DNA from 3 places in the Pseudoalteromonas sp. 20-92 genome. Region 1 is predicted to be linked to each of the others. Evidence: predicted binding sites of a transcription regulator. Region 1 holds the regulator's gene; each other region holds the start of a gene.
The links. The regulator sigma-54, encoded in region 1, starts transcription at its own class of promoters, with help from an activator protein. The targets are predictions, from matches to a motif close to GTTGGCACGNNNNTNGNNT.

Region 1 (6,210 bases):
TTACGAAGAGCTAAAAAACAAGCTTCACCTAAGTGATGATCAAATTGCCTACATTGGTGATGATGGCCCCGATATGCCGGTAATGGAATTAGTCGGGTTTGCCGTTGCAGTTAACGATGCTCACCCACTAATCAAGCGTTTATCACATTACACGACACAGATGCTGGGTGGTTTTGGCGCAGTGAGAGAACTAACCGACTTACTTATGCTAGAGAACGACAAACCACTTACTAGCAAAGGTACTAGTTCATGAATACAGCGCGCATAATTTTAAGCGTTTTATTCATCAGCTGTATGGTTTGGCTTTGGTACCCTTATTTTGCACAAACAAATATGACAGCTCAGGTTGAAGCTGAAGTTATCGCTAAGCCTGATTATATTGCTATTGAGCTAAAACAAACGGCCTATGATGAAAATGGTAAAATTAATCATAAAGTTACAGCTGCTAAAATGGAATTATATCAACAGTTAGGCTTTACCTTTTTTGAAAAGCCCATTTTCACCTTATATAACGAAAAACAAACATGGCGAATAAATGCAGACGAAGCAACGTTATATGAAGGAAAACAATTAATTTTAGAAGGTAACGTGGTTGCCAAGAATCTTACTGATAATGCAATGATAGACAAGATTAATGCGGATAATATTCAAGTAGATATAAAACTACTCACGATGCGTTCAGAGCAACCCGTTATTGTTACGGGACCCAATTTAAAGATCACCGGTAAAGGCCTTGAAGCCGATTTAAAAACTGAAGTGATAAAACTTATTAACCATACGCGAACTATATATTATGACCAATAAAATTTCAAAAATACTTATTATTCCGACACTTATACTAGCTTTCAACCTTAGCGCTGCTGAACAAGCGATTCAACCTGCAGCGAATCAAATATCAATAAGTGCCGACAAACAAGAAGGCCAATTAAAAGAAAACGTCGGAATTTTTGAAAAAAATGTTGAGATTATTCACGGCAACCGCCGTATTACAGCCGACCGTTTAGAAGTACATAAACGTGATGAATTAGGCGATAATAAACAGCTACTAATTGCAACTGGTAGCCCTGCATATTTCGAAGAAAAACAAACTGATGGCACTATAATGAGCGCCAGCGCAAACGAAGTTCGTTATGATGTAGCTAAACGATTTTTAACCCTTATTGGCGATGCACAAGTATCGCAAGCGGGTCAAAAAATAAATGCCAAGAGTATTACTTACGATATGCAACAGCAATTAATTAGCGCTGAAAAAGACGAAAACTCAACCGATCGTGTGCATACTATTTTAGTACCTATTGAGACTAAAAAAGAAAAAAACGATAAAGGTCAGCCATGAGTACATTAAAAGCAGAACTATTAGCTAAAAGTTATAAAGGCCGCGAAGTTGTAAAAAATGTAGGTCTGGAAGTAAAGGCTGGCAGCATAGTCGGGTTACTTGGCCCTAATGGTGCAGGTAAAACCACAACGTTTTATATGATTGTAGGCCTTGTACCTAGTGATAAAGGCAAGATTTCTATCGACGATAACGATATTACTCTTTTACCTATGCATAGTCGTGCTAGATTAGGCATTGGTTACTTACCCCAAGAATCATCAATTTTTAGAAAGCTTACTGTTTATCAAAATTTAATGGCTATTTTAGAAACACGTAAAGAGCTAAATAAGCAAGCAAGAGAAGACACACTTAACAATTTATTAGATGAATTTAGTATTCAGCACATTCGTGATAGCCAAGGTATGGCATTATCAGGAGGCGAGCGTCGCCGAGTTGAAATAGCGCGAGCACTAGCCGCTGATCCTAAATTTATATTGCTTGATGAGCCTTTTGCTGGTGTTGACCCTATTTCAGTGTTAGATATAAAGAAAATAATTGAACATCTTAAAAATCGTGGTATTGGTGTGTTAATTACCGACCATAATGTAAGAGAAACTCTTGATGTTTGCGAAAAAGCCTACATAGTTTCTCATGGTGAGTTAATTGCATCAGGCACTCCAGAACACGTATTAAACGATAAAACAGTACGTGATGTTTATTTAGGCGAGCAATTTAGGCTGTAACATTTACGCCATGTCTTTAAGCATCTGCTAGTATTAATTATAACAACATAAAAGGATTGTTAGAGATACATGAGGCAATCATTACAGCTGCGCATGGGCCAGCAACTTACAATGACTCCACAGCTGCAACAAGCAATTCGCCTGTTGCAACTCAGTACATTGGATCTCCAGCAAGAAATACAAGAAGCACTCGACAGCAACCCCCTATTAGAGGTTGAAGAACAAGATTACGCCGAAGATTCTGCTGGTAAAAACGAGCAAAAAGCAGATAACGACGATGTCACTGTTAGCGCAAATGCTGATGATGTTCCGAGCGAATATGAGCAAGACAGTGGTGAAGCACTTGCTAAAGATACGCTAGGTGATGAAATGGCTATGGATGTTAGTTGGGATGAATATATGAGCGCAGCCCCAGCGTCATCATCAGGACCAATGCCTGAAGATGAATCTATATACCAAGGCTCCTCAACTGAAACGCTCCACGAATACCTAATGTGGCAACTACAACTGACTCCCTTTAGTCCTACCGATGAAGCGATTGCGATTGCGATTGTTGAAGCCGTCGATGATTCGGGTATTTTAACGCTGAGCTGCGAAGAAATTTTAGAAAGTTTTAATCAAGAGAACGAAGAAGACAACGAAGTTGAACTTGACGAAATAGAAGCTGTTTTAAAACGAATTCAATTGTTTGACCCTGTTGGTATTGCAGCACGTAGTTTACAAGAATGCTTATGTATTCAGCTGAACCAATACGATAAAGAAACACCCTATATTAATGAAACAAAAATGATTTTAACCGAGCACATTGATCTATTAGCTGCTCGCGACTATCGTACATTAATGAAAAAAACAAAGCTCAAAGAAGAAGAGCTTAAAGAAATAATGACTTTAATACATACTCTTAGCCCAAAACCGGCGGATACTATAGTTAGAGAAGAATCTGAGTATGTAATTCCTGATGTATCGGTGAAAAAAATAAAAGGTCGCTGGGTTGTTGAACTAAACCCAGATAGCATGCCTAAAATCAGAGTCAACAGCCAATATGCAGCAATGTCACGCACCGTTAAATCAAGTGGTGATAGCCAGTTTATTCGCTCGCATCTACAAGAAGCTAAATGGTTTATTAAAAGTTTAGAAAGTAGAAACGATACACTATTAAAAGTAACTAATTGTATTGTTAAGCAACAACAAGGTTTTTTTGAGCATGGCCCCGAAGCCATGAAACCAATGGTTTTAAATGATGTAGCAGAAATGGTCGAAATGCACGAATCAACTATTTCACGCGTAACAACTCAAAAATATATGCATACACCTCGCGGTATTTTTGAGCTTAAATATTTTTTCTCAAGCCATGTAAGTACTGAAAATGGAGGCGAATGCTCATCAACAGCAATACGCGCTCTCATTAAAAAATTAATCGCAGCAGAAAACTCAGCAAAACCATTGAGTGATAGTAAAATTGCAGATATATTAGCTGAGCAAGGAATAAAAGTAGCGAGACGTACAATCGCAAAGTATCGCGAATCTCTAGCTATTCCACCGTCAAATCAGCGAAAAAGTTTGATTTAAGACGCTAAACAAAGAGGGTAATGCTTATGCAACTAAACTTAACTGGTCGTCACGTAGAAGTAACTGATTCATTAAGAGATTATGTAAATACCAAATTTGCGAAGCTAGAAAGACACTCAGATCATATTAATAATGTTCATGTCATTCTTGATATAGAAAAATTAAACCAAAAAGCTGAGGCAACGATTCATGTAAGTGGAGCTGAGTTATTTGCCTCTACTGAACATCAAGATATGTACGCCGCCATTGACTCGCTGATTGACAAGCTCGATCGCCAAGTTATTAAACACAAAGAGAAGCTTGCTCGACACTAATATTATGAAATTAAGTTCACTTATATGCCAGGACTGCAGCAGAGCTGCGGTCCTTTTTAATAGTAAAAAAAGAATTTTAGAGTTCATCAGTCAACTTGCTCATGACAAGCTCCCATATCTTTCTCAACAAGATATTCTCAGCGCCTTAATGAATAGAGAAAAACTGGGAAGCACTGGTATAGGAAGAGGCATTGCAATCCCTCACGGGCGAATGAGCGGCGCAGAAGAGCCTTTAGCACTCGTATTAGTAAGCGAAACACCTATTAATTTTGATGCAATAGATAATCGCCCTGTTGATATATTTGTTGCACTCATCGTACCTGATGGCGATAACCAGCAGCACTTAAAGACGCTCGCAACGATAGCTGATAAACTAAATAATAAAGATTTTTGTAAACAGTTACGCAGCGCAAAATCAGATACTGAACTGTATCAAGTTATTGTAGAACAATCGTAATTAACATAATGGGTGATAAATGGAATTAATTATCATAAGTGGCCGTTCCGGTTCTGGAAAATCGGTTGCTTTACGCGTAGTTGAAGATTTAGGTTATTATTGCGTAGATAATATTCCAATTAATCTGCTACCTTCTTTAGTGAGAAGTGTATCTGATAACTACGACAAAATTGCAGTTAGTATTGATGTCCGTAATTTACCAAAAGAGCAAGATGAATTTAACGATATCCTTGAATACTTACCTGGCTTTGCTAAACCGACTCTGTTTTATCTAGACAGTGAGGATCAAACATTAATTAAACGTTTTTCTGAGACTCGCCGTCTACACCCGTTATCAGTTGACTCATTACCTCTTGATTTAGCAATAAAAAAAGAAAAAGAACTTCTCGATGTTCTCACTACTCGCGCTGACTATATGATCGACACGAGTGATTTAAGTGTTCATCAACTTGCTGAATCAATTCGTGAAAAAATTCTGGGTAAAAAAGATAAACAACTCATTGTTACTTTTGAGTCATTTGGCTTTAAACACGGCATTCCTAAGGAAGCTGATTATGTCTTTGATGCACGCTTTTTACCGAACCCACATTGGGAGCCAGAATTAAAACCTTTAAATGGCTTAGACCAACCCGTAAAGGATTACTTAGCCAGCCACAGCATTGTCCAAAAGTTCACTTGGCAAATTCAAACTTTTGTACAAACATGGTTGCCACATTTAGAGCGAAATAACCGTAGCTACTTAACTATTGCTATAGGTTGTACTGGTGGGCAACATCGCTCAGTATATTTAGCACAAACGATTGGTGAAAGTTTTTCGATGACACATCCAAATGTAAAAATCCGCCATAGAGAACAAGAAAAATAACTCATTCAAAATAATCATCTGTTCAGCTTAGGTAGAGTAACTTATGCGTTTAGAAGACACTTTTTTAATAAAAAATAAATTAGGACTTCATGCAAGAGCCGCAACAGTATTAGCGCAACTTGCTATTAAATTTGATGCCTCAATCATGATATATCAAGATGATAAAGAAGCGCCTGGGGACAGTGTATTGGCTTTAATGCTACTGGAAAGCAGTCAAGGAAAAGAGGTGAAAGTAGTGTGTGAGGGCCCTGATGCCGAACAAGCTTTACATGCCGTTGGTCAATTGATAGCACAACGCTTTAATGAAGAAGAATAGCACTTAGCTAAAAACCGAAACTAAGATAAACTAAATGTGGTTAATTACCCCATTAATAAACCTCCCTATCCATAGTTATATAAAAATCAATAAGGACGCCAATGCCTGAAGCTTTTGAACAAGACTATCCACTACAACAATTAAAACAAGTGACAAAGTCGCTTAACAGTGGTCAATTTGTTCAAGTTAGGCGGATGTTAGCAAAAACAGCTCCTTGTGATACCGCATTATTATTAGAGTCATCGCCGCATAAAATTCGCCGACTACTTTGGCAGTTGGTTGACCCTGATGTACAAGGTGATGTTCTTGAAGAGCTTTCCGAAGATGTTCGTTTAGGCATTATTGCCCAAATGGAACCTGAGCACATTGCAGCCGCAACTGAAGACATGGGCCACGATGACTTAGGTGAAGTACTCCGTAGTTTACCAGACACCGTTTATAAAGACGTTGTCAGCGCTATGGATATTCAAGACCGTGAACGTGCAACACAAGCACTTTCATATCAAGAGCGTTCAGCTGGCGCGCTAATGAACACCGATACGGTAACCATTCGCCCTGATGTAACGCTCGATGTTGTACTTAGATATATTAGGCTACGTGGGGAGCTACCAGAAGGTACAGATGATCTATA
Region 2 (6,210 bases), on a different contig from region 1:
GAGTTACCGACGTGCCATGGGCAATGGTATTTCCAACGGGCGGGCCGCTTGCGCGTCACCCATCGCAATTATACGAAGCATTTTTTGAAGGCTTAGTGCTTTTTTTAATCTTGCAATGGTTTATTAAAAAGCCTCGTCCGGCAGGCAGCGTTGCCGGTGTGTTTTTATTAGGTTATGGCGTGTTTAGGTTCTGTATTGAATACTTCCGCCAACCAGATGCACAACTCGGTTTATTTGCCGACTTTATTTCAATGGGGCAAATACTTTCGCTTCCTATGATAGTAGGCGGATTAGGGTTATTAATTTGGGCTTATAAGCAACCACAACACGTTACAACAGCTAAGGCATAATACAAAAAACATGAAACAATATTTAAAGTTATGTCAGCGTATTGTTGACGAAGGGCAGTGGGTAGAAAACAAACGTACAGGCACGCGTTGTTTAACTGTAATTAATGCTGATTTAGAATACGATGTAGCTAATAATCAGTTTCCGATGATCACCACACGAAAAAGTTACTACAAAGCAGCGATTGCTGAATTACTAGGTTACTTACGTGGTTACGACAGTGCTGGGCAGTTTCGTGATATTGGCTGTAAAACATGGGATGCTAATGCGAACGATAATAACGCATGGCTTAATAATCCTAACCGTAAAGGTGAGGACGACATGGGCCGCGTTTACGGCGTACAAGGGCGTGGTTGGCAACGCCCAGATGGTTCAACACTTGATCAGCTCGCTAAAGTTATTAATAACTTAAAAAATGGCATTGATGACCGTGGTGAGATAATCACGTTTTATAACCCAGGCGAATTTGAGCTTGGTTGTTTGCGCCCGTGTATGCATACGCACACCTTTTCGTTGCTTGGCGATACCTTATATTTAACGTCTTATCAGCGCAGCTGTGATGTGCCGCTTGGCTTGAACTTTAATCAAATACAATGCTTTGTATTATTGGCGTTAGTAGCTCAAATTACTGGTCATAAAGCGGGTAAGGCATACCATAAAATTGCCAATGCACACATTTATGAAAACCAACTTGAGTTGATGCGAGATGTGCAGTTAACACGTCAGCCATTTGCATCGCCTCAATTAAAAATTAATCCAAAAATTAAATCGTTAGAAGATATAGAAACGTGGGTAACACGAGACGATTTCGAAGTAACAGGCTATCAATGCCACGAAGCGATTCAATATCCATTTTCAGTATAATAAAAGATTAAGGAAAACATAATGAAAGCAGTGATCCCCGTAGCGGGCCTTGGTACTCGCATGTTACCAGCAACAAAAGCAATTCCTAAAGAAATGCTGCCAGTGGTAGACCGTCCTTTAATTCAATACGTAGTTAATGAAGCAGTTGCTGCCGGTATTAAAGAGATAGTGCTAGTAACGCATTCAAGTAAAAACTCAATCGAAAATCACTTTGACACCAGTTTTGAACTAGAAGCAACTTTAGAGAAGCGTGTTAAGCGGCAATTACTTGCCGAAGTGCAAGCTATTTGCCCTAAAGACGTAACCATTATTCACGTACGCCAAGGTGAAGCCAAAGGCCTAGGGCATGCTATTAGCTGTGCGGCACCGATTATTGGTAACGAACCGTTCGTAGTTATCTTACCAGACGTAATTATTGATGATGTAGAGAGCGATCTTAAAAAAGATAACTTAGCAGAAATGATCGCACACTTTAACGAAACCAAGCACAGCCAAATTATGGTAGAGCCAGTACCAATGGCACAAGTAAACCAATTTGGTGTAGTTGATTTAGGTGACGTTGAGTTAAAGCAGGGCGAAAGCTCGCCAATTATGAATATGGTAGAAAAACCACCTGTAGACGAAGCACCATCAAACTTAGCGGTAGTGGGTCGTTATGTGTTAAGTGAAAATATCTGGCCTTTACTTGCAAAAACTCCGCAAGGGGCAGGCGATGAAATTCAGTTAACAGATGCAATTGCGATGCTAATGGAACACGAAAAAGTAGATGCATACGCTATAAAAGGCCGTAGCCACGACTGTGGAAGTAAAGTTGGTTATTTAAAAGCGACTATTGAATTCGCACTACGCCGTGATGAATTTGCAGATGAACTAAAAGCATTTATTAAAGCGTTGATTTAATTTAAAAGATAACGTTAATAATAAAAGGCGCCAACATGGCGCCTTTTTTAATGTTTAACCAGAGCTCTGGTTAAGAGATATACTAACATATTGAATTATGGTGATATTTAAATTTATTTTCTCTAGCCAGAGGTTTTCAGTGAAAACAAGGCTAATTTACACGTCAATAGCTTTTGGGGATGAAGTTATTATCGAAATTGTGGGTTAAATACACTGTTGCAAACGTAGTATCTAAAAATACAACAACTCAAAAACTGTTGTTATTTTAAGGATTGAATATGTTTAAATGCGCGGTTTTTAAGTTATATTGTTGTTTTTTTGTTAATTGGCACTAAATTTGTATTAAATGTTTTCTTAAGGATAAAGGGACCCGCGTTAATTGTTTTTTAAAACACAATTAACGCTGAAATGAGTTGTTCCCATGGCCTATTTAAAGTTAAACACTTAGTACCAACTTGCAATAATGTTTAATTAAGCGAATTGGTATAATTTATAAGAATGTTTAGCTGAAATGTAAGTGTAATTACACTGCTTTCAGGATAACGAATACATGTTTAAACATAAAAATAATAATAAAAATATAATTCTGAGTCTTTTAACGTTTGTATTTTGTACTGCCTGTGCTTCTACGTCAGAAGTAAACCAGTTAGAAAAACCAAGTAATTTACCAGAATATGTGTCAATCACGGCCTTAGAGCTTGCTCAGTTAAAAGATGCAGCAATGCAATGGCAACAAGCTAGAGCGGGCCTTGAGCGTATTTTAAGGCTCGAAAAAGAGATCACTTATTTAGTTGACCATATCGACATTATTAACACTAAAGCGATAACGCAATCCAACCAACGTTATACTCGTGCTGATACACGCAATCCTATAGCTGCTCATACCATAAAAGCGCTTTCGAAAGCGCCTAAACATAGCTACAGTAAAAAACAAGCTGTAAAATTAAATACGCTTAAGCATTCATTTTCATTACAAGTGGCATCAGTTAGCTCTGAGCCAAGCTTAAAAAAAGTATGGCAAAACCTGAACATACAGGCAGCTCCATTGTTTAGAAAAAAAATAGAGACTAACGTAGAGCAAATCCGTATTAACGATAAAATATTTTACCGCTTAAAACTGGGTTCATATCAAAAGTTAAATAACGCCAAAGCAGATTGCGAAGTATTTAAACTTTATAAACTCGATTGCATAGTAAGTAGTTACACAGATAAACCCATTAAACTATAGTTTAAACAAATAGTTGAGGTAGGCATGTTAATCGGGTTTAGGTTAAGCATTGGTGTAGGTTAACTAGCAAAATAATTCAAAAATCTTTTAGGCATAATAATTGCTTTATCTTTTGTATATTTGAAAGAGGATGGCAATTATGCGCCTTTTATTACCCCTATTATTAGTTAACTTAGCCGCTTGCAGTTTGATACCGCAACTAGCGCCAAGTATAAGCACACACGCTCCTAAAGCGGCTATGGCACCTTACACAGTTAATGATTATGTAAATACGCTAACAGTGCTGCTTAGTCATTTAAAAGAGCCGTTAAGTCGTAATTCCCGCATTGGTGTAAGTAGCTTTTATTTTGCTGATGGGCTCGACACCAAGTTAATGACAGAGCAAGCTTCAGGGCTTAGCCAACAAATCCAAGAAAGTCTATTAACCCAAATGACCCAGCTTGGTTACCATACGGTAGAGTATAGATTAGACAATAATATAACATTATCGAGTAATGCCGATAATGTACTAAGTCGCGATTTAAATAAATTACGTGAACGTCAAAAAATTGACTTGATAGTTACCGGTACTGTGACTCGTCAGCAGCATGCATATATAGTAAATGCGCGACTAGTTAATATAAACAGCAAACAAGTTTTATCAGCAGGCAGTACCGAGATCCCTATTAATGTAATGTGGGGAAATGAAAAAATTCAGCAGCGCGACGGCCTTTTATACCGCAGCGAATACTAATTTGGAGCACAAAATGAGAAACCTACTAATTACATTATGTTTGCCATTGGGATTTGGCTGTTCGCAAATGTTTAATGGCATGGAGTCAGAACAAGTAGAAGAACCGCAAAGCAATAGCCCTGTAATGCTTGTAAGTGAGCAACGCGAAGTTGCGTCGCCTATTGTAAATAATCAACTTTTTCAGTCTGGTTTGGTTGAGCAAAATAATTACACCAAATCAATGCCCGCCAAGCGTAAAAATATTAACCATTACGTGCGTGGCATAATGCAAGACATGGTCGAAAACTTACAGTACGTAAATGATAAAACACCACTTGCTGTTTCAAGCTTTGTATTTTTAGATGATAACTACAACGATGGCAGTTTATTAGGAAATCAGATATCAGAAAGCTTTATGCACGAACTGCATAGTTTTGGTATACCGGTCATTGATTTTAAAACAACCGACTTTATGCGAGTAACACCGGCGGGTGACTTTGTATTTAGTCGCGACTATTTAGAGTTAAATCAAGATCAAAATTTTAACTACGTCCTAGCCGGTACCTTAGTGAGCCACCAAGGGGGGGTATTAGTAAATGCTCGTATTGTTGGTTTGAAAAGTAAAGCTGTTGTAGGCAGTGCACAAGGCTTTATTCCTCAGTCAGTTGTTGATGCGCTTAACAGCAGCTACCGAACTGATGGCATAATGCTTAAGCAAGCGGATGAGTGAGGTGATTATGCGTTATACATTAAACAGCGTGCTTAGCGCTTTTAGCATGCTAGCATTGGCTGGGTGTTCTATGACACATATTACTCAACAGCAACAAAACACAAATACCCGCGTAGATGTAAACACACAGCATGAGCAAACACCGGAAATGCTGTCGTCGGCTAAAGTAGATGTACATGACGAATACGATTCATCACAACAATTTATGCCCCTTAACCACCATCAAACATTGGTTAATTATGTAGAGCAAATGGCCCTCGATCTAGTCGACACCCTCGAATCAGGTAATGATACTAATGCGCATTTAAATATTGCGGTTACAACCTTAGTTAATTTAGATGCCACACTGAACAACACAAATCAGCTTGGAAATCAAATATCTGAAACCTTAATCCATCAATTACAAAAATTTGGTTATGGTGTTGTTGATTTTAAAACCACAGAAACCATAGACGTAAATAGCCGTGGCGACTTTGTTTTATCGCGTGATATAGCAAAACTTAATGAAGACCAAATGGCCAGCCACGTACTTGCAGGTACTTTAATTTATCGACGTAATGGGGTTGCGGTCAATGCGCGTGTTATTAACATAGACACCAAGCAAGTTGTTGCCACTAGCCGAAAATTAATACCGTTATACGTACTAAATAAAGAAGATATATACTTATCAAGCAATTAAGTTCAGTTGTCGCTTGATATAAAAAACCAGATACCGTTATAATTCACACCTCTAAGCACACGCTTATTTGTGGCCTCTTAGTTAAATGGATATAACGGCCCCCTCCTAAGGGGCAGTTGCAAGTTCGATTCTTGCAGGGGCTACCAATTAAATCAATGAGTTATGCGCTTTCTTTTTCTTTCGCTTGTTTTTTATAGCATATTTATAGCATCGTAAATTGAAATGTAGAGAATTTAGCGCTGCTCTTTTATTAAAATAGCCAAATTACATTCAGTCTGCTTTGTGCCAGGAGCAGACATTGAAAGCCTTGCTTAGCGAAAAAAAATTTAGCTATAATCGCGAGGCGATGACCCACTTTTATTTTTACGTTTAAGCAACTGTAAGGGATTTTTTTCATCTCCATTACATAGTATTGGTTTGATAAGACCTATCCATAACTTCAGGCGATATATTATTATTTCGATGAAAACCCACAATGCGATTAACTTTCAATTTTTCACTTCTCAAAAATTCTATAAATTGTTTACTGTAACTTGGCAGTATATTAGCAATGGTGTTATCAGAAGCGACTTCTAAAAAATCAGTTTGATATACGATGCTATCTTGCTCAAAATAAGCGAAGCTTTGGCGTTTTGAACGCGCATTTTCTAAAACATAAAAGCGTACATTATTAATAACCTGTCTATTTTTAATCTCTTCAAAGTTGAATTTATGTATTTTGTCATTAAATCGAGGAAAAGCCTTTATTG
Region 3 (6,210 bases), on a different contig from region 1:
AAAGTGGCACCCCCCATTCTTCATCATGGTAAGTAACGTAGTCAGGTTTAGTCGTGTCTAGCCATGGACAACGGCATTCTATTTGCTCACTCATTATTATTCCTTAGCGTGCGTCATTTTTATGTCGCTTGTTTTTCTTATGTAACTTAATGATAAATATATAAATAAACTTTGGTACAAATTGTGCATTTAACTCTGTATCTACATTAGTTTGAGATTTGATTATGGCCCTTGCAAGCGTGCTAAAACCACAGTTTATTTCTGCAAATAAGTATAACCCATGTTTACTTCAAGAGGAGTACATTGGTGAGCTAAGTGATCTTCGTAAGCAGGCAAGTTGGCTTTCGCACTTGGTTGATACAATGCCCACTGGTGTTGTTGTACTTGATGGTAAAGGCATGGTTGCTAAAGCGAACCAAATTGCGATTGATATGCTTGGTGAACCACTTGAAGGTGAAAAGTGGTTTTATGTTATTCAGCGGTCTTTCAAACCACATCAAGATGATGGACACGAAGTATCATTAAAAGACGGGCGTTTAATTAAGCTCGATATCACCGCTTTGGCCCCAGAGCCGGGACAACTTATTTTAATGACGGACTTAACTGAGACGCGACGTTTACAAAAACGTGTTGCACATATGCAGCGATTAAGTGCGCTGGGTAAAATGGTGGCGTCTCTTGCGCATCAAGTACGCACGCCTCTATCTGCAGCAATGCTTTATGCTGCTAACTTAGGCTCAAAGCGCTTGCCAGAAGCATCTCGCGATAATTTCCAAACTAAATTGATGTCACGATTAAAAGATTTAGAAACGCAGGTTAATGACATGCTGTTATTTGCTAAAAGCGGTGAGCAGCAAGTCGTTGAACAAGTCTCTATGCAGCAATTATTAACAGAAGTGAAAACCGGTGCTGATGCCATGGTCGCACTTAATGAAAGCGAGCTGGATGTAAGTCTTCCTGAACCAGATATTGTAATAGTGGGGAATAAGACAGCGCTAGCCAGTGCTGTTCAAAACCTTATTCACAATAGCATTCAAGTGATTGGTTCTGGGGCTAAAGTGCATTTGAGTGCCGCGACTGATTTACAAGATCACGATTTTGTGCGTATTAGTGTAAGCGATAATGGTCCCGGTATTGATTTAAGTCAGGCTGATAAAATGTTTGAACCCTTTTTTACTACAAAAAGCCAAGGCACTGGTCTAGGGCTTGCTGTTGTAAGTTCGGTGATTAATGCGCATCAAGGACGTGTTGACGTTAGTAACAATGCTCATGGTGGAGCTTGTTTTAGTTTACTGTTGCCAATACGCGCGACATCTAAATTAGAGGAATCATTATGAGTAATATTATTTTAGTCGTAGAAGATGATGCGGGGCTCCGTGAAGCTTTAATTGATACGCTGGAGATGTCAGGTATTGAATGCGTTTCAGCTAATAGCGCAGAGCAAGCGATGTTATTGCTTAAAAAAGAGCAATTTTCATTAGTCGTAAGTGATGTGCAAATGGGAACCATGAGTGGTTTGGACTTACTGCGAAGTATTAAATTAAATTATCCCGATTTACCTGTATTGATGATGACGGCCTATGCCACGATTGATGATGCTGTTGAAGCTATGCGTTTAGGTGCTATTGATTATATGGCTAAACCATTTGCACCTGAAGTGCTGCTAAATATGGTGAGTCGCTATTTGCCTGAAAAAGCGAGAGAGACAGATGGCCCTATTGTTGCCGACCCAAGTAGCATTCAATTACTCGAACTTGCAAGTAAAGTTGCACGCTCTGATGCGAGTGTAATGGTGCTCGGGCCTAGTGGTTCAGGTAAAGAAGTGCTCGCGCGTTATATTCACGATAAATCGAGTCGATGCAATGAACCCTTTGTTGCTATAAATTGTGCTGCGATCCCTGAAAATATGCTTGAGGCCACTTTATTTGGTTACGAAAAAGGGGCGTTTACAGGTGCTATTCAAGCATGCCCTGGTAAATTTGAACAAGCGCAAGGCGGAACAATTTTACTAGATGAAATCACTGAAATGGATTTAGGATTACAGGCAAAGCTACTACGAGTGCTACAAGAGCGGGAAGTAGAGCGTTTAGGTGCTCGTAAGACAATCCAACTAGATGTTCGTGTATTAGCAACGAGTAATCGTGACTTAAAAGAAGCGGTCGCTAAGAACCAATTTAGAGAGGACTTATATTACCGACTTAATGTTTTTCCATTAATGTGGCGACCTCTTTGCCAGCGCCCTGGTGATATAATTATACTCGCAAAGCATTTAATAGAACGCCATATAAATAAAAGTAAAGAGCCTATGGCCTACTTAGATAAAGCAGCAGAGCAAAAACTACTTGCTCATGCATGGCCTGGTAATGTTCGTGAACTGGATAACGTAATTCAGCGAGCACTGATACTACGAAGTGGTAATACAATAAATGAACATGCTATTTTTATCGAAAACTTAGTAGCAAGCGATTTTGTAATTACACCAACAGAAGTATTGGAAACAGCAACGTCAAACGAAGCTATAAATAGCTTAAGCACGGCATATTACGATGAAAAAATGCCTATGGTTGGTGAGCCAAAGCAAGATTTACTTGCGGTTGACACCGGGAGCTATAAAGATGAACTTAAAGACAAAGAGCATAGTATTATTTTAGAAACATTAGCTCGCTGTCAAGGTAAGCGCAAAGATGTAGCAGAAACATTAGGTATTAGCCCTCGAACATTACGTTATAAGCTAGCGCAAATGCGCGATTTAGGTATTTCACTTCCTGCATAATCCCTCTAAGCCCCAAATTTAATTAATTTAATTCGGGGCTGTCAAAACTCTGACTCACAAGTTAACTGTAACCAATTGTTTTTATTGTGTTTTTAGTTGGCATGGTTTGTGCTTTATTATCTTTATAAGCTTAACTGCATTGTCAGAGAAAAATTATGAAAATTCAAAATAGCGCTGTCTTTCAAGAAATGCAATCAATGGCCCTTGAAGCTGGCCGTAATAATCAAATTAATAAATTGCCAACTCAAGTGCAGTCTACTTCTACTGCACAATTTGGCGATATGCTAAGTAATGCGCTAAATACAGTGCATGAGTTACAACAAGATACAGGCCAAAAAGTAAAAGCAGTTGAAATGGGTGACCGAAGTGTATCGCTTGCTGAGGCGATGATTGCTTCTCAGAAATCTTCGGTTGCATTTGAAGCTACAGTACAGGTTCGTAATAAACTTGTAGAAGCTTACAAAGAAATCATGAACATGCCTGTTTAACTAGGTAGTGGAGAATTATCGTGGCGCAATCTAACCAATCTACAGACCTTGCACTTGCTAGTGGTGATATCGACCAAAGTGATAGTGATGATCAACAAGAACAGAAATCAGGCTATTTAAGTGCTTTAAATGGTACAGATGTATTACGCCAAGTGACACTGGTTATAGCTCTGGCTATTTGTTTGGCTATTGCCATTTTTATCATTATTTGGGCACGTCAGCCAGATATGCGCCCATTGGGTAAAATGCAAACAGAAGAGTTAATTCAAACCCTCGATTTTTTAGATGCACAAAAGATAGAATATCAACTTGATGGTAATGTCGTATCGGTTGATGAAAGTGAATATCAAAATATAAAATTATTAATGACTCGCGAAGGGTTAGACCAAGGACCTACTTCGGGATCAGATATTATCATGCAAGATATGGGGTTTGGGGTTAGTCAGCGTCTTGAACGTGAGCGCCTCAAACATGGCAGAGAGCAGCAATTAGCACGTACTATAGAAGAGCTTAATAATATTACTCGTGCGAAAGTATTGCTTGCGATACCAAAAGAGAACGTATTTGCGCGCAGAGAGAAAAAGCCATCTGCCACCGTTGTGTTAACACTTAAACGTGGGCGCTCTCTTAATGGTGAAGAGATAGACTCTGTTGTTGATATGATTGCTTCAGCAGTACAAGGCTTAGAGCCAGCTAGGGTGACTGTTACAGATCAAAATGGTCGCTTATTAAATTCAGGTTCGCAAAGCTCATTAGCAGCACGCTCTCGTAAAGAGTACGACTTAGAACGTAAACGAGAACAAGAATATTTAGAAAAAATAGACAGCATTTTAATACCTGTCGTAGGGCTTGCAAATTACACAGCCCAAGTTGATTTAAGTATGGACTTTAGTGCGATAGAAGAAACACAAAAACGCTACAATCCAGATTTACCTGCAGTGAGAAGTGAAACCACATTTGAAGAAAATAACATAGGCGGTTTAGCCGTTGGTATTCCAGGTGCGCTTACGAATCAGCCTCCACTAAACTCGAATATTCCAGAAGTAGCAGGACAAGGTGGTGCAGGAACAGGCACTTCGCCAACTCGTAATCACAAAGAATCTACGCGAAACTATGAGCTTGATACTACTATTTCGCATAAACGCCAGCAAACGGGGGTAATACGCAGAATAAGTGTATCGGTTGCTGTTGATTATATTCCAAAAGTGGATGAAAACGGCGAAACGACCATGACACCACGATCAGTGGAGGCATTGTCAAATATTCGTCGTTTATTACAAGGCGGTGTAGGGTTTGATATGCAGCGTGGCGATGCACTTGAAGTGGTAACAGTGCCATTTGTGCGTGAAACGACAGGTTTAGACCTTGAAGTCCCAATGTGGGAGCAAGATTGGTTTGTGAAGTATGTGCGTCTGGGTCTAGGTGCCTTAGTAATTATTGTTCTTATTATGGCCGTTGTTAAACCAATGCTTAAACGTCTAATTTACCCAGATAATACCTTGGAAGAGTATGATGAAGATGCATTGAGTTCAGGGGTTGATATTGGTGACAGTACACTTGATATGCTAAATAAAGACTTTGATTCTGCTTCAATTGGCTTCTCTAGCGATGGTACACTACAGTTACCAGACCTACATGGTGACGAGGACTTATTAAAAGCAATTCGTGCCCTTGTAGCTAACGAACCAGAACTATCATCACAAGTAGTGAAAGCGTGGTTAACAGAAGATGACTGATCAAGAACAAAAACAACTGCCAACAGCATTTGATGTTGATAAGCTCGATGGTGTAGATAAAGCGGCTATATTACTTTTGAGTTTATCAGAAGAAGATGCGGCGCAAATACTCAAGCATTTAGAACCTAAACAGGTACAAAAAGTGGGTATGGCAATGGCGGGCTTAGATGACTTGTCTCAAGCTAAAATAAGTGCCGTGCATAATTTGTTTATTGAACAAATTCAGAGTTTTAGTACGATAGGCTTCCAATCTGAAGATTTTATCAAAAAAGCACTTACAGCTGCATTGGGTGAAGATAAAGCAGCCAGCCTTATTGACCAAATTGTTATGGGATCAGGCGCTAAGGGACTTGATTCTCTTAAGTGGATGGACTCTAAGCAGGTAGCGAATATTATTCGTAATGAGCATCCGCAAATTCAAACCATTGTTTTATCTTATTTAGAGCCAGAGCAGTCTGCTGAAATATTGGCACAGTTTCCTGAAAAAGTACGTTTAGATTTAACTATGCGTATTGCTAATCTTGAAGAAGTGCAACCTGCGGCATTGCAAGAGCTCAATGAGATTATGGAAAAACAATTTGCAGGTCAAGCGGGTGCGCAAGCAGCTAAAATGGGCGGTTTAAAAGCTGCAGCTGATATTATGAACTACCTTGATACAAATGTAGAAGGGCAGTTAATGGACTCTATTCGTGAGCACGATGAAGAGATGTCACAGCAAATTCAAGACTTAATGTTCGTATTCGAAAACTTAATGGATGTTGAAGACCGTGGCATTCAAGCAATTTTGCGTGAAGTACAACAAGATGTACTTATGAAAGCGATTAAAGGCACAGACGATGCTCTTAAAGAGAAAATATTAGGTAACATGTCTAAACGTGCAGCAGAAATGCTTGCTGATGATTTAGAAGCAATGGCACCTGTAAGAATTAGTGAAGTTGAAGCTGCGCAAAAAGAAATTTTATCAACTGCACGTCGTTTATCTGATTCTGGCGAGATTCAGCTAGGTGGCGGTGGTGGTGAGGAGTTCCTGTAAAGCATGAGTAAGTTAAAAGGTCGTCCACTCAATGCAGAAGAAGCAGATGAATTATTAAGAAACTGGTCAGTGCCCAATATGGCTCCGGACGAAAGAAGTTTTGGAGATCGTTCAACTGCTTTTGGCACACCACTTTCGGATTTATACAAAAAAGAAATGGCCGAAGAGGTACCTGTAGAG

Region 2: NRL14_RS04900 (FlgO family outer membrane protein) is a predicted target of sigma-54. The motif match lies at 3,428-3,446, and genes of this name have one in related genera.
Region 3: fliE (flagellar hook-basal body complex protein FliE) is a predicted target of sigma-54. The motif match lies at 2,869-2,887, and genes of this name have one in related genera.

What each region holds. Positions count from the first base shown of each region.
Region 1 covers NZ_JANJGQ010000004.1:22,139-28,348, forward strand. Annotated here, with positions in the region: gene kdsC (3-deoxy-manno-octulosonate-8-phosphatase KdsC) at 1-253, shown strand, start outside; gene lptC (LPS export ABC transporter periplasmic protein LptC) at 250-804, shown strand; gene lptA (lipopolysaccharide transport periplasmic protein LptA) at 794-1,336, shown strand; gene lptB (LPS export ABC transporter ATP-binding protein) at 1,333-2,058, shown strand; gene NRL14_RS05340 (RNA polymerase factor sigma-54) at 2,128-3,627, shown strand; gene hpf (ribosome hibernation promoting factor) at 3,654-3,941, shown strand; gene ptsN (PTS IIA-like nitrogen regulatory protein PtsN) at 3,946-4,398, shown strand; gene rapZ (RNase adapter RapZ) at 4,418-5,263, shown strand; gene NRL14_RS05360 (HPr family phosphocarrier protein) at 5,307-5,579, shown strand; gene mgtE (magnesium transporter) at 5,681-6,210, shown strand, end outside.
Region 2 covers NZ_JANJGQ010000003.1:244,222-250,431, reverse strand. Annotated here, with positions in the region: gene lgt (prolipoprotein diacylglyceryl transferase) at 1-350, shown strand, start outside; gene NRL14_RS04915 (thymidylate synthase) at 361-1,212, shown strand; gene galU (UTP--glucose-1-phosphate uridylyltransferase GalU) at 1,234-2,112, shown strand; gene NRL14_RS04905 (SPOR domain-containing protein) at 2,663-3,340, shown strand; gene NRL14_RS04900 (FlgO family outer membrane protein) at 3,480-4,073, shown strand; gene NRL14_RS04895 (FlgO family outer membrane protein) at 4,087-4,782, shown strand; gene NRL14_RS04890 (FlgO family outer membrane protein) at 4,790-5,461, shown strand; tRNA gene NRL14_RS04885 (tRNA-Arg) at 5,533-5,607, shown strand; gene NRL14_RS04880 (MBL fold metallo-hydrolase) at 5,864-6,210, opposite strand, start outside.
Region 3 covers NZ_JANJGQ010000003.1:190,906-197,115, reverse strand. Annotated here, with positions in the region: gene NRL14_RS04645 (DNA-3-methyladenine glycosylase I) at 1-94, opposite strand, end outside; gene NRL14_RS04640 (PAS domain-containing sensor histidine kinase) at 225-1,337, shown strand; gene NRL14_RS04635 (sigma-54 dependent transcriptional regulator) at 1,334-2,773, shown strand; gene fliE (flagellar hook-basal body complex protein FliE) at 2,929-3,261, shown strand; gene fliF (flagellar basal-body MS-ring/collar protein FliF) at 3,282-4,997, shown strand; gene fliG (flagellar motor switch protein FliG) at 4,990-6,030, shown strand; gene fliH (flagellar assembly protein FliH) at 6,034-6,210, shown strand, end outside.